DNA from 3 places in the Geobacillus sp. 47C-IIb genome. Region 1 is predicted to be linked to each of the others. Evidence: predicted binding sites of a transcription regulator. Region 1 holds the regulator's gene; each other region holds the start of a gene.

The links. The regulator CtsR, encoded in region 1, represses protease genes until heat stress. The targets are predictions, from matches to a motif close to ATGGTCAATAAAGGTCAAACA.
Region 2: a site for CtsR is predicted at 3,312-3,332, ahead of clpP (ATP-dependent Clp endopeptidase proteolytic subunit ClpP). Genes of this name have one in related genera too.
Region 3: a site for CtsR is predicted at 2,932-2,952, ahead of IC804_RS14700 (ATP-dependent Clp protease ATP-binding subunit). Genes of this name have one in related genera too.

The regions. Positions count from the first base shown of each region.
Region 1 is NZ_CP061473.1:2,025,033-2,029,241, reverse strand. Features, by position in the region: gene clpC (ATP-dependent protease ATP-binding subunit ClpC) at 1-1,218, opposite strand, end outside; gene IC804_RS10295 (protein-arginine kinase McsB) at 1,215-2,306, opposite strand; gene IC804_RS10290 (protein-arginine kinase activator protein McsA) at 2,311-2,859, opposite strand; gene ctsR (transcriptional regulator CtsR) at 2,874-3,335, opposite strand; rRNA gene rrf (5S ribosomal RNA) at 3,621-3,737, opposite strand; rRNA gene IC804_RS10275 (23S ribosomal RNA) at 3,837-4,209, opposite strand, start outside.
Region 2 is NZ_CP061473.1:1,452,623-1,456,831, reverse strand. Features, by position in the region: gene rapZ (RNase adapter RapZ) at 1-253, shown strand, start outside; gene yvcK (gluconeogenesis factor YvcK family protein) at 250-1,203, shown strand; gene whiA (DNA-binding protein WhiA) at 1,333-2,295, shown strand; gene IC804_RS07505 (HPr family phosphocarrier protein) at 2,310-2,567, shown strand; gene clpP (ATP-dependent Clp endopeptidase proteolytic subunit ClpP) at 2,664-3,254, opposite strand; tRNA gene IC804_RS07495 (tRNA-Arg) at 3,600-3,671, shown strand; gene rpoN (RNA polymerase factor sigma-54) at 4,205-4,209, shown strand, end outside.
Region 3 is NZ_CP061473.1:2,905,892-2,910,100, forward strand. Features, by position in the region: gene IC804_RS14695 (TetR/AcrR family transcriptional regulator) at 1-368, shown strand, start outside; gene IC804_RS14700 (ATP-dependent Clp protease ATP-binding subunit) at 735-2,870, opposite strand; gene IC804_RS14705 (FixH family protein) at 3,155-3,898, shown strand; gene IC804_RS14710 (YkvI family membrane protein) at 4,010-4,209, shown strand, end outside.

The DNA.
Region 1 (4,209 bases):
GCGGAGGCGCACTTTTGAGCAAGCTTCATCAATTAAGTCGATCGCTTTATCCGGCAGAAAACGGTCGGTAATGTAACGGTCCGACAGTTTGACCGCCTGCACGATCGCCTCATCGGAAATCGAGACGCGATGGTGCGCTTCATAACGGTCGCGCAGCCCTTTTAAAATTTGGATCGATTCTTCCACAGTTGGCTCATCGACATGAATCGGCTGGAAACGGCGCTCAAGCGCGGCATCTTTCTCGATATATTTCCGATACTCATCAAGCGTCGTCGCTCCAATGCATTGCAGTTCGCCACGTGCCAACGCTGGTTTTAAAATGTTCGATGCATCGATCGCTCCTTCGGCTCCGCCAGCGCCGATTAGCGTATGGAGCTCATCGATGAACAAAATGATGTTGCCTGCTTGGCGAATCTCATCCATCACTTTTTTCAACCGATCCTCAAACTCGCCACGGTATTTCGTCCCGGCCACAACTGTACCCATATCGAGCGTCATGACCCGCTTGTCGCGCAACGTTTCCGGCACCTCGTTATTGACAATTTGTTGAGCCAATCCTTCGGCGATCGCTGTTTTCCCGACACCCGGTTCACCGATCAGCACCGGGTTGTTTTTCGTCCGTCGGCTCAACACTTCAATAACGCGCTGGATTTCTTTGCTCCGGCCAATGACCGGATCAAGCCGCCCTTCACGGGCGATCGCCGTTAAATCACGGGCGAGGCTGTCAAGCGTCGGCGTGTTTACATGCGAGGCACCTCCACCACCATGGCCCGATACTGATTCATTGCTGCCGAGCAGCTGCAATACTTGTTGGCGCGCCTTGTTCAAGCTCACCCCTAAGTTGTTTAACACGCGGGCGGCCACTCCTTCGCCCTCGCGGATCAATCCAAGCAAAATATGTTCCGTGCCGACGTACGAATGACCGAGCTTCCGCGCTTCATCCATTGACAGCTCGATCACTTTCTTCGCCCGCGGTGTGTAGTGAATCGTATGTGATACCTCGTTCCCGCGGCCAATGAGCGATTCCACTTCTTTCTGAATTTTATCTGGACCAAGGCCAAGCGCCATAAGCGCTTTAGCGGCGATTCCTTCTCCTTCGCGGATCAACCCGAGCAAAATGTGCTCTGTGCCAATATTGTTATGGCCAAGGCGAATGGCTTCTTCCTGTGCCAACGCCAATACCTTTTGCGCCCGTTCCGTAAATCTGCCGAACATCATCGTTCATCACCCTCCATCTTTCTTCGTTCTTCCATCTTTAAGCGTTCCCGAATTAATGCCGCCCGGCGGACATCCCGTTCCTCGGGGCGGAGTGCCCCACCAGCATATTGCTGTAAAAAACCTGGCTGCGTCAAAATCATTAGCTCATTTAAGATGTTGCGCGAGACGTTTTTGATATATCCTAAATCGATCCCTAAACGCACATCTGACAAACATTGCGCCGCTTCTTTCGACTCGATGACGCGGCAGTTAGCCAATATGCCGTATGAGCGGAACACCTTGTCTTCTAATTGTATGCCCAAAGTTTTCACTAATGCCTGACGGGCCGCTCTTTCTTGGGCAATCAGCTGTTGGACGATCGTATGCAAATCAGCGATAATGTCCTCCTCCGACTTTCCAAGCGTGAGCTGGTTAGAAATCTGGAAAATATTACCCAACGCCTCGCTTCCTTCCCCGTATGTCCCACGGACGACAAGCCCGAGCTGATTGATGGCAGGGATAATGCGGTTGATCTGTTGAGTCAATACGAGCGCCGGAAGATGCATCATCACAGACGCCCGAAGTCCTGTCCCAACATTTGTAGGGCAACTTGTTAAGTAACCAAGCCGCTCATCGAAAGCATAGTTGACATGTCCTTCAATCCAGTCGTCCAATTCGCTCGCCGCCTCAAGCGCCTCAGCAAGCTGCAGCCCTGGAAATAAGCATTGGATGCGGATATGATCCTCTTCATTGATCATAATGCTAATTTCCTCATTTTCTGAGAGCAGACAGGCACCAAATGGAGAGTCTTCCGCCAAATGTGGGCTAATTAAGTGCTTTTCTACTAATACCCGTTTTTCAATCGGTTGAAGCTCCGACATTTTCAACAGCTCAAAACGGCCTGCCCCCCCGTATGAACGGTAGGCAAACGTCCGCTCAAACAGAGCAACGATTTGCATTGCCTCCTCGCTGCTAAACAGCGTTGGAAAGCGGAAATCAACAATATTGCGAGCTAACCGGATGCGACTGCTCAAAACAATGTCCGAATCGGGTCCTTCTTGGCTCATCCAAGCGCTGACCGCCGTATTGAAAAACTTCTCAAACGACATACCGCTACATATCCCCCTCTCCGCGTTGGCGAAGTTCATCCTCTAAAGAGCGGATTTGGTCGCGCACTTCGGCTGCCCGTTCAAATTCCTCACGGGCGACTAGCTCTTGGAGCTTTTGCTTCAGCACAGCAAGTTGCTTGCGTAAATGGAGAACGCCGCCTTTCCGCTTCGGAATTTTCCCTGAATGGGCGTTATTTCCGCTATGAAGCCGTTTCAAAATCGGCGGCAAGTAGCGGGCAAACGTCCGGTAACAGTCAGCGCAGCCGAATCGTCCGATTTGCGTGAACTGATGATACGTCATTTTGCATGTCTCACATTGAAGCAAATCGGGATTTGGAAACGCATTGGCCGTCATCTCTTTCATTGGAGCTTGAAAATTGAGCAGTCCTGCTAACAAGTTATTGAGCGAAAAGTCATCATTACCGTAGAGCATAAACATGTGGCCATGCTCTTTGGAGCATTGTTCACAAAGATGGAATTCCGTTTTTTCACCGTTGACAATTTTCGTAAAGTGCATCGTTGCTGGTCGCTGCTTGCATTCTTGGCAAATCAACGCTTCCCCCTCCCCTACTTATACTTCAGCGACGTCAACATCGCCTTTAACATGCGCGCCCGCAATTCATCACGCTCAGGCAAGCCAATGTATAAGACAGAGCGATCCATCACGCTTAACATTATTTTCGCTTCCCGCTCCGAAATTACCTTTTCTTCAACAAGACGTTTTACTACATCTTCAGCATTCGATTGGCTAATGCGATGGCCAACGAGCTCAAGCAGTTGGTCAATAAGATGAGCCTCACTTTTCGTCTTCACTTTCATAATGCGGATATACCCGCCGCCACCGCGCTTACTCTCGACGATATACCCTCTCTCAAGAGTAAACCTCGTATTAATGACATAGTTAATTTGCGATGGGACACATTGAAATTTATTCGCAATCTCGCTCCGTTTAATTTCAACGATATCTTGGTCGCTCATATTGAGTACTTGCTTTAAATATTGCTCAATAATGTCGGAAATGTTTGGCACTCTACCTCCCACCTTCCTCACAATCAACCTGCTTAGCGATGAAACCAGCTGCCATCTTGTACTAGAAGACCTATAGGGAGAAACCGGCATCATCGCCTTCTTGTTGACTTTGACTATATTTGACCTTGTTTTTACTATATAATGTATTACGAAAAATTGCAAGAGTTACCGGAGAAGTCAAACTAACTATAGAATATCCGTTTTTTTGGCTGACGAAACATCAGGCAGCTGATAAACGAAAAAGCACGCCTTTTTTCCTAATGAAAAAGACGTGCTTTTTGTTTGGCCTAGCAGCGACCTACTCTTGCAGGGGCGCTGGCCCCAACTACCATCGGCGCTGGAGAGCTTAACTTCCGTGTTCGGGATGGGAACGGGTGTTTCCTCTCCGCTATCACCACTAGGCAATATGAAGTTGTGGGATCATTCCCTCAAAACTAGATAACCGTTTAGTGGGAAGAAGCCTCCGCTTTTCGTACTGTCTAGCTCCGGCCGCCACTTTTCTAGGTTAAGCCCTCGATCGATTAGTATCCGTCAGCTCCACGTGTCGCCACGCTTCCACCTCGGACCTATCGACCTCGTCATCTTCGAGGGATCTTACTCGCCTAACGCGATGGGAAATCTCATCTTGAGGGGGGCTTCACGCTTAGATGCTTTCAGCGCTTATCCCTTCCGCACATAGCTACCCAGCGGTGCCCCTGGCGGGACAACTGGTACACCAGCGGTGCGTCCATCCCGGTCCTCTCGTACTAAGGACAGCTCCTCTCAAATTTCCTACGCCCACGACGGATAGGGACCGAACTGTCTCACGACGTTCTGAACCCAGCTCGCGTACCGCTTTAATGGGCGAACAGCCCAACCCTTGGGACCGACTACA
Region 2 (4,209 bases), 570 kb from region 1:
CGAAGTGTCATCGTATGTGCTAAAATGGGGAGAAACACAAAAATTTTTAGAAAAGTTGCTTGACTTATTGGCGTTTATGTTGCCTTATTACCAGCGCGAGGGGAAAAGCCAGTTGGTCATTGCCATCGGTTGCACGGGAGGGCAACACCGCTCGGTGGCGTTGGCGGAATATATCGCTCGCCATTTTTCTGCCGATTATAAAACGGTTGTCTCGCACCGGGACATGGAGAGGAGAAAGGAAGCGCATCGATGAGAGATGAACAAACAGCAAAAGTTGTTGTCATCGGCGGTGGCACCGGGCTTCCTGTCTTGTTGCGGGGGCTGAAGCAATATGATCTTGACTTAACTGCCATTGTCACCGTCGCCGATGACGGGGGAAGCTCCGGGCGGCTGCGCGATGAGTTGCGCGTCCCCCCGCCTGGGGATGTTCGCAACGTGTTGGCAGCGCTGTCTGACGTCGAACCGCTCATTGTCGAGTTGTTTCAACATCGCTTTCAAAATGGCAATGGCTTATCCGGCCATTCGCTCGGCAATTTAATTTTAGCGGCGCTCACATCGATCACCGGTGATTTTATGACGGCGATTCGCGAAATGAGCAAAGTGCTGAACGTGCACGGTCAAGTGCTGCCAGCGGCGAACAAAAGTGTCGTGCTTCATGCTGAAATGGAAGATGGTTCGATTGTTTCCGGCGAGTCCAAAATTCCGAATACGGGAAAAAAGATTCAGAGGGTGTTTTTAACTCCGGAAGATATTGAACCGCTGCCGGAAACGATTGACGCCATCCGCTGCGCCGATTTGATCGTCATCGCACCGGGAAGTCTATATACGAGCATTTTGCCAAATTTGCTCGTGCCAAAAATCGGGCAGGAAGTATGCAAGGCGAAAGCGAAAAAAGTATATATATGCAACATTATGACCCAGGCTGGCGAGACGCCTCACTATACGGTGAGTGATCATGTGAAGGCGCTTCACAGCCACCTTGGCTGCCCGTTTTTAGATGCAGTGATCGTCAACAACGGGGCGATTCCGGAAGCGATCCGCCGCCGCTACGAGGAGGAGCGGGCCGAGCCGGTGCGTGACGATAGCAGCGGACTTGGCGTCCAAGTGATTCATGACAACATCGTTACGTATGATGATGGGGTCATTCGTCATAATACAACGAAAGTCGCCTCCCTTCTTCTTGGGCTGCTTCCCCGCCGCTAGGCAGACGCCGGGCGGCTCGGGGCAAGATATTGTGATGAAGCACCGGAGTGAGGAGGCGACAGATGGCCGCGCCGAGGTTCAGACACCTCCAACCGGCCGATGCGGGGAACGAATGGAGGTGAAGCGATCGTGTCTTTTGCGTCAGAAACGAAAAAAGAACTCACCAATCTAGAAGTGAAGCACTGTTGTCTGCGGGCGGAACTGTCGGCGCTGTTGCGTATGAACGGTTCGCTGTCGTTTTCCGGCGGGCGGATGACAGTCGATGTTCAGACAGAAAACGCGGCGATTGCCCGGCGTATTTATATGTTGCTCCGAAAAGGATATGATGTCGCCGTTGAGCTGTTTGTCCGCAAAAAGATGCGTTTAAAGAAAAATAACGTTTATATCGTCCGCATTACTGACGGTGCGGCCTCATTGCTTCGGGAGCTTTATATTTGGAACGGTGATTTTTCGTTCGTTCACGATATTTCTCCGGAGCTCATCAAGAAAAAGTGCTGTAAGCGTTCGTATTTGCGAGGCGCATTTTTGGCGGGCGGTTCGGTCAACAACCCGGAGACGTCCTCGTACCATTTAGAGATTTTTTCTTTGTATGAGGAACATAATCGGTCGTTATGTGAATTAATGAACAGTCACTTTTTTTTAAATGCCAAAACGTTGGAACGGAAAAAGGGGTTTATTACGTATTTAAAAGAGGCGGAAAAAATCGCGGAGTTTTTAAACATTATCGGCGCCCACCAAGCGCTGCTTCGCTTTGAAGATATTCGTATCGTCCGCGATATGCGCAACTCGGTCAATCGGCTCGTCAACTGTGAAACGGCCAATTTGAACAAAACGATCGGCGCCGCGCTCCGCCAAGTGGAAAACATCCGCTACATCGATGAAACGATCGGCCTTGATTCACTGCCGGCGAAACTGCGGGAAATTGCCAAACTCCGCATCGAGCATCAAGATGTCACCTTAAAGGAACTTGGTGAGATGGTCGCAGGTGGAAAAATCAGCAAATCCGGCATCAACCACCGCCTGCGCAAAATTGACGAAATTGCTGAACGGCTGAGAGCCGGAAAGCCGGTCGATTTCCATAAATCGCTGTAAGGGGGAGATGGAGAATGGTCGAAAAACAAGTTGAAGTGAAACTAAAAACCGGACTGCAAGCGCGCCCGGCGGCGTTGTTCGTCCAAGAGGCGAACCGTTTTTCGGCGGACGTCTTTTTAGAGAAAGACGGCAAGCGGGTGAACGCGAAAAGCATTATGGGCTTGATGAGCCTAGCGATCGGCCATGGGGCTGTCATCACGTTGATCGCCGACGGTCCGGATGCACAGGAAGCGGTCGAAAAGCTTGCCGCCTATGTACAAAAAGAAAAATGAGAGGCGCGCTTGTACGGGTGATGTGGAAAGTTTCACCGGAGGAAGGCAAACAAGAAAAAAGGCTGCTCCGTTCGTAACGGAAGCAGCCTTTTGCGTTTACTTATCTTCCAAGCGTGTCAGCACGCGGTCAATAATGCCGTATTCTTGCGCTTTTTGCGCCGTCATAAAGTTGTCGCGATCCGTATCGCGCTCGATTACTTCGATCGGCTGGCCAGTATTTTCCGCCAAAATGCGGTTTAATTTGTCACGCAAGAACAAGATGCGTTTCGCTGCGATTTCGATTTCTGTCGCTTGCCCTTGGGCACCGCCGAGCGGTTGGTGAATCATCACTTCGCTGTTCGGAAGCGCAAACCGTTTTCCTTTCGCTCCCGCTGCTAACAAAAACGCTCCCATCGACGCGGCCATGCCGATGCAAATCGTCGACACGTCCGGTTTAATGAATTGCATCGTGTCGTAAATCGCTAAGCCCGCTGTGATCGAGCCGCCCGGGCTGTTAATGTAGAGAGAAATGTCTTTTTCCGGATCTTCAGCGGCCAAGAACAACAGCTGTGACACGATCGAGTTCGCCACTTGATCATCGATTGGGCTGCCGAGGAAAATAATCCGGTCTTTCAACAACCGTGAATAAATGTCATACGCCCGCTCCCCGCGGTTGGTCTGTTCAATGACAGTCGGGATTAAATACATGCAAAACGCCTCCTTTTCCACTATAAGGGTCCCTATGTACGCCTTAATCATACATGAATGGTCAATGAAGGTCAAACAAAACGCCTTCTCCCATTCACCTATATATATTCGCGAACAACAGCGAACATCCCTCTTTTCATCATAACCGCTTTTTCAGTTTTTAAACCAAGGTTTCCCTCGCTTCCTTTGTTGGCGATCGCGATAAAAGATAGGAACGCCAACAGCAGGGAATAGCCATCCAATTTTTCCTCTTTTTTTATTGTATTTTTCCTCTTGCATTTTTTTTTGATCCTGCTATAATAGAACATGCGACGGAACGAAGCAGAAAAAACAACAACATAACATGCCCTCGTAGTGTAGTGGATAGCACGAGAGATTCCGGTTCTCTTAGCGTGGGTTCGAATCCTGCCGAGGGCGTCTCAACAAAACGGTTGCGTCAGCAACCGTTTTTCATTTGCCAAGCTGTTGCCGTGATGCCGCGGAATGGTTGTGGAGCGGTAAACGAAGTGTCTTTTTCGGTTTTGCACGTTTGAATGATATTGTAACAAAAGATCTGCCCCCAAATCCCTGTGTCATACATTTTTCATAGACGGGATTATCTGAGAAGCTCCCACTTCAATCAAACCATAAGGTGGATTAAGTGGTGGGGGCACAGAAAAGATGTTGTCTTCGGCCCGAGCATGAACGTGGCATCCAACGTACGTACATGTTCATAGAAAAGACCCATGAGCGTTTCACCTAGGCATGAGCATGAGACCTAAGGAGAGCGCGTTTTGCTCTCTGCTCAAGTATGAAAGGTGGCCTTTTAGGCATATCCGTGTTCAACGAAAAGAGGAATGAAAGCATCCGAGTCCTCGGGTGCTTTTGTTTTGCCTGCGGGCGGCCGTCAAAAATTTCTCCTACCCCCCATCGTCACTGTCGTGTACAATATAAAGAAAGGGGGCGTGACGATGAG
Region 3 (4,209 bases), 880 kb from region 1:
ACAACGAATATGAGACGTACGAACAGTTTTTGCGTACGTTGTTATCGAATCGCTACGCTTTTGTGAAAAAATATTTGCCGGCGATTCGTATACTTTGGCAGGAAGTAGCGTTTCATTCTGAAATTAAACAATGCTTTCGACACGTGTTTACAGAGCATGTGTATCCGAAATTTGCCCGCATTGTCCGCCATTTTCAAGAAAAAGGGGAGTTGGCCGAGCTCCCTGTTGATTCTGTCATCCGTTTGACGATCACATCGTTTGCCGGTTTTTTAGCTACCCGTTTTCTTTTTTTGCCGGAGCATCATTGGGACGATGAGGCCGAGATGGAACGGACGATCCGCGTGTTGATGAACGGTCTGCGGCGCTAGACAGCCGGCTTCCGCATGAGAAGCCGGCTTAGCCTTGTTCTTCCACATAGTGGAGGAGGACTTCTAAAAACGGTTTGAAATCATTTAATAATGGCTTAAAGTTCAACGGTGGGGAGTCATGGACGGCGATGTTACGGAATCCGACTGACTATTTGCTGATGGAACGAGAGAGCATTCGATATTTTTAAGCAAAACGAACGCATCACGGTTATGCTGTGGCGGAGCGTATGAAGGTTGGGTACACAATCCCTCAATTCAAAACCTTTTAGGAGTGAAGAAGAGGTAGTTGACTACAATTTTTATAGATGTAATGTGCAAAAAACCGTCTCACCTTGAAAACGAGGTGAGACGGTGTTCACAAGATGGTTATGATGCGATTTGCGCTACAATGGCGCCGTCGTTGACGTCGACGCGGATCGTGTGCACCGGTTGGTTCGCGTCAAGCAGGCAGTCAGCGATGTTGTCTTCGACATGTTCTTGAATGACGCGGCGGAGCGGACGGGCGCCGAAGGCTGGATGATAGCCGAGTTCGGCCAGTTTTTCTTTCGCCGCTTCGGTCACTTTGAGTTCGATGCCTTGTTCGCGCATCGCTGTTTTGACGTCATCGAGCATCAAGTCGACAATTTGAAGCAAATGCGCTTTTTCAAGCGGCTTGAACTCGATAATGGCGTCGAAGCGGTTTAAGAATTCCGGCTTGAAGTAGGCGCTCAGAGAGTCGAGAATGCTTGAAGCGCCACCGCTTTGTTTTTCAAAGCCGACGGTGATTTTTTTGTCGGTTACACCAGCGTTGCTTGTTGCGATGATGACTGTGTCTTTGAAGCTGACGGTGCGGCCTTGACTGTCGGTCAAGCGGCCGTCTTCTAAAATTTGCAGGAAGATGTGCTGAACATCCGGGTGCGCTTTTTCAATCTCGTCAAGCAAGATGATGCTGTATGGATTGCGGCGCACTTTCTCCGTCAGCTGGCCGGCTTCTTCAAAGCCGACATAGCCTGGCGGCGAGCCGATCAGTTTTGAGACCGAATGTTTTTCCATGTATTCACTCATATCAAGGCGTATCATGCTATCTTTTGTGCCGAACAGCTCCTCGGCGAGCGTTTTGGCAAGCTCCGTTTTCCCGACGCCGGTCGGACCGACGAACAAGAACGAACCGACTGGGCGGTGTTTCGCTTTCAAGCCGGCGCGGCTGCGACGAATCGCTTTGGCGACTTTTTTCACTGCTTCTGCTTGGCCGATCACTTTTTTCGCCAAATTGTCTTCAAGATGTTTCATTTTTTCTTTTTCATCAGCTTGCAGCTTGCCGACCGGGATGCCTGTTTTGTCAGCGATGATCCGCTCGATGTCGGCGACATCCACAACAGGGTGCTCTTGGGTGACGCCTTGTTCGAGTTGTTTCTCAAGCTTCAGCTCTTCATCGCGCAGTTTTGCCGCCAGTTCATAGTTTTCTTCTTTAGCTGCTTGATCCTTTTCTTTCGCGATTTGCATCAACCGCTCTTGCAATTGTTTCTCATCGGTCGGTCCGAGACGCAAGTTCGCTTTCGAGCCGGCTTCATCAAGCAAATCGATCGCCTTATCCGGGAGGAAGCGGTCTTGGATATAGCGGTGCGCAAGTTTGACGCACGCTTCGATCGCTTCATCCGTATAGCGGACATGATGGAATTGTTCGTATTTTGGCTGGATGCCTCTTAAGATGGCAATTGCTTCGTCAACGGTCGGCTCGTGGACGATGACCGGTTGGAAACGGCGCTCAAGGGCGGCGTCTTTTTCAATTTGCCGGTATTCTTTCAATGTTGTCGCCCCGACGACTTGCAGCTCACCACGGGCGAGCGCCGGCTTCAAAATGTTGCCGGCGTCCATCGACCCTTCGGCAGCGCCGGCACCGACGAGCAGATGAATTTCGTCGATGAACAAGATGATGTTTTTCCGCTCTTGCAGTTCGGTGATGAGCCGTTTCATCCGCTCTTCAAATTGACCGCGGATGCCGGTGTTGGCGACGAGCGATGCAACATCAAGCAAGTACACTTCTTTGTTCAACAGTTTTTCTGGCACTTGCCCTTCGCCAATCTTCAGAGCAAGCCCTTCGACGATGGCTGTTTTTCCGACGCCCGGCTCTCCGATCAAAACCGGGTTGTTTTTGTTGCGGCGGTTTAAAATTTCAATGACACGTGCGATTTCTTTGTCGCGGCCGATGACTGGGTCAATCAAGCCCGCCTTAGCCATTTGTGTCAAGTTGCGGCCGAATTGATCCAAAAATCCACCGCCGTGGCGCTGCGGACGTTTGGCTGCTGTTTCTGGTCCGACTGCTTGAGCGTTGGCCGTCGCAAAGTGGTCGGTGAACCAGTCATCGAATGAAAACGGCGAAAAGCCGAAGTTTATCGGAATCGACAATTGTTGTTTTTGCTTTTCATAGCATGTATGGCAAAGATGAAGTTGTTTTTTCTCACCGTTCCATTGTAAGTTGACAAACACTGTTGCTTCCCGTTGTTGGCATGCTTGACAACGCATAAGGCATACCTCCTTTTTTACGGTTTGACTTTGACTTTCTTTGACTTTCTGATTTTATTATACTTTGACCTTTTTTGACTTTCAAGTATTTTTTACAAAAAAATTGTTATCATGATGAAATGTTTTTGAAAAAATGGTGAATACTAATGTAGGTGCGATAAAACTATGATAAAGTGAAAAACAGAAAAAAGTAGAAGGTGCTTGTGGCTGGCGCTTGCAGCGGGGGAGATGGGGAGACCTGTTTATACTATTTATAAAGCTATGAAAGAAGGAGAAGGATGAGAATGAGAAGACGTCTGTTTTTCGTGATGGTCGCGGTGCTTACCGCTATCATCATCGCAGCTTGCTCGAACAACAACGAACAAGCGGAAACGCCGGCGATGCTTGAAGTGAAAATGGATGTGCCGGATCACATCGATGTGAACAAGCCGACGAAGCTCGCCTGTGTGGTGACATATGGCGGCGAAAAAGTCGAGGATGCAAGCGAAGTGAAATTTGAAGTATGGAAACATGGGAATGGCGATCGGGAAATGCTGGAAGCGAAGCATGATGGCAATGGGCGTTATTCGGTGACGAAAACGTTCACGGAAGCGGGAACGTATTCTGTTGTTGCCCATGTGACAGCTCGTGACATGCATAATATGCCGAAACAAGATATCGTGGTTGGGAATCCGGAACAGGCCTCAGCTGCAGGGTCAAGCTCTGATGATCAAGCAAATAAGGAAGAAGGCCATCATCACGGCAGTGATGTTTCCATGTCATTATCTTCCCATTCGTTCGAAGCTGGAAAGCCGGTGACGTTAGGGGTTCGGATCACGAAAGATGGAAAGGCGCTCACGAACGCCACCGTTCGTTTTGAAATTTGGCAGGCGGAGAATAAGCACGAATTTATCGATGCGAGCGAAAAAGGAAATGGCGAATATGAGGCAGTGGCCACGTTTGCGAACAAAGGGACGTACTCGGTAAAAGTGCACGTCGAAGCAAGCGCACTGCATGAACATCAAGTGAAACAAGTGACCGTCAACTGATGAAGGATGCCAAAGAAAGGCATCCTTTTTTCTTCCCTTTCGTCTTTCTTGTCCACGTTAGACATATATATAGCAATAAACAGCGGACAAGAGAGAAGGAGAGGGCAGACAATGCATGGGAAGGAATGGTTGGAGGCTTGGCAAATCGCCGCTGTCTATATCGGTACGGTCATTGGTGCGGGGTTTGCGACCGGCCGGGAAATTATCGAATTTTTCACCCAGTACGGAGCAGTAGGGACAGTCGGTGTAGCCGTGAGTGGCCTCTTGTTTACATGGGGCGGCATGCGCCTGATGGTGATGGCACGCCGTAT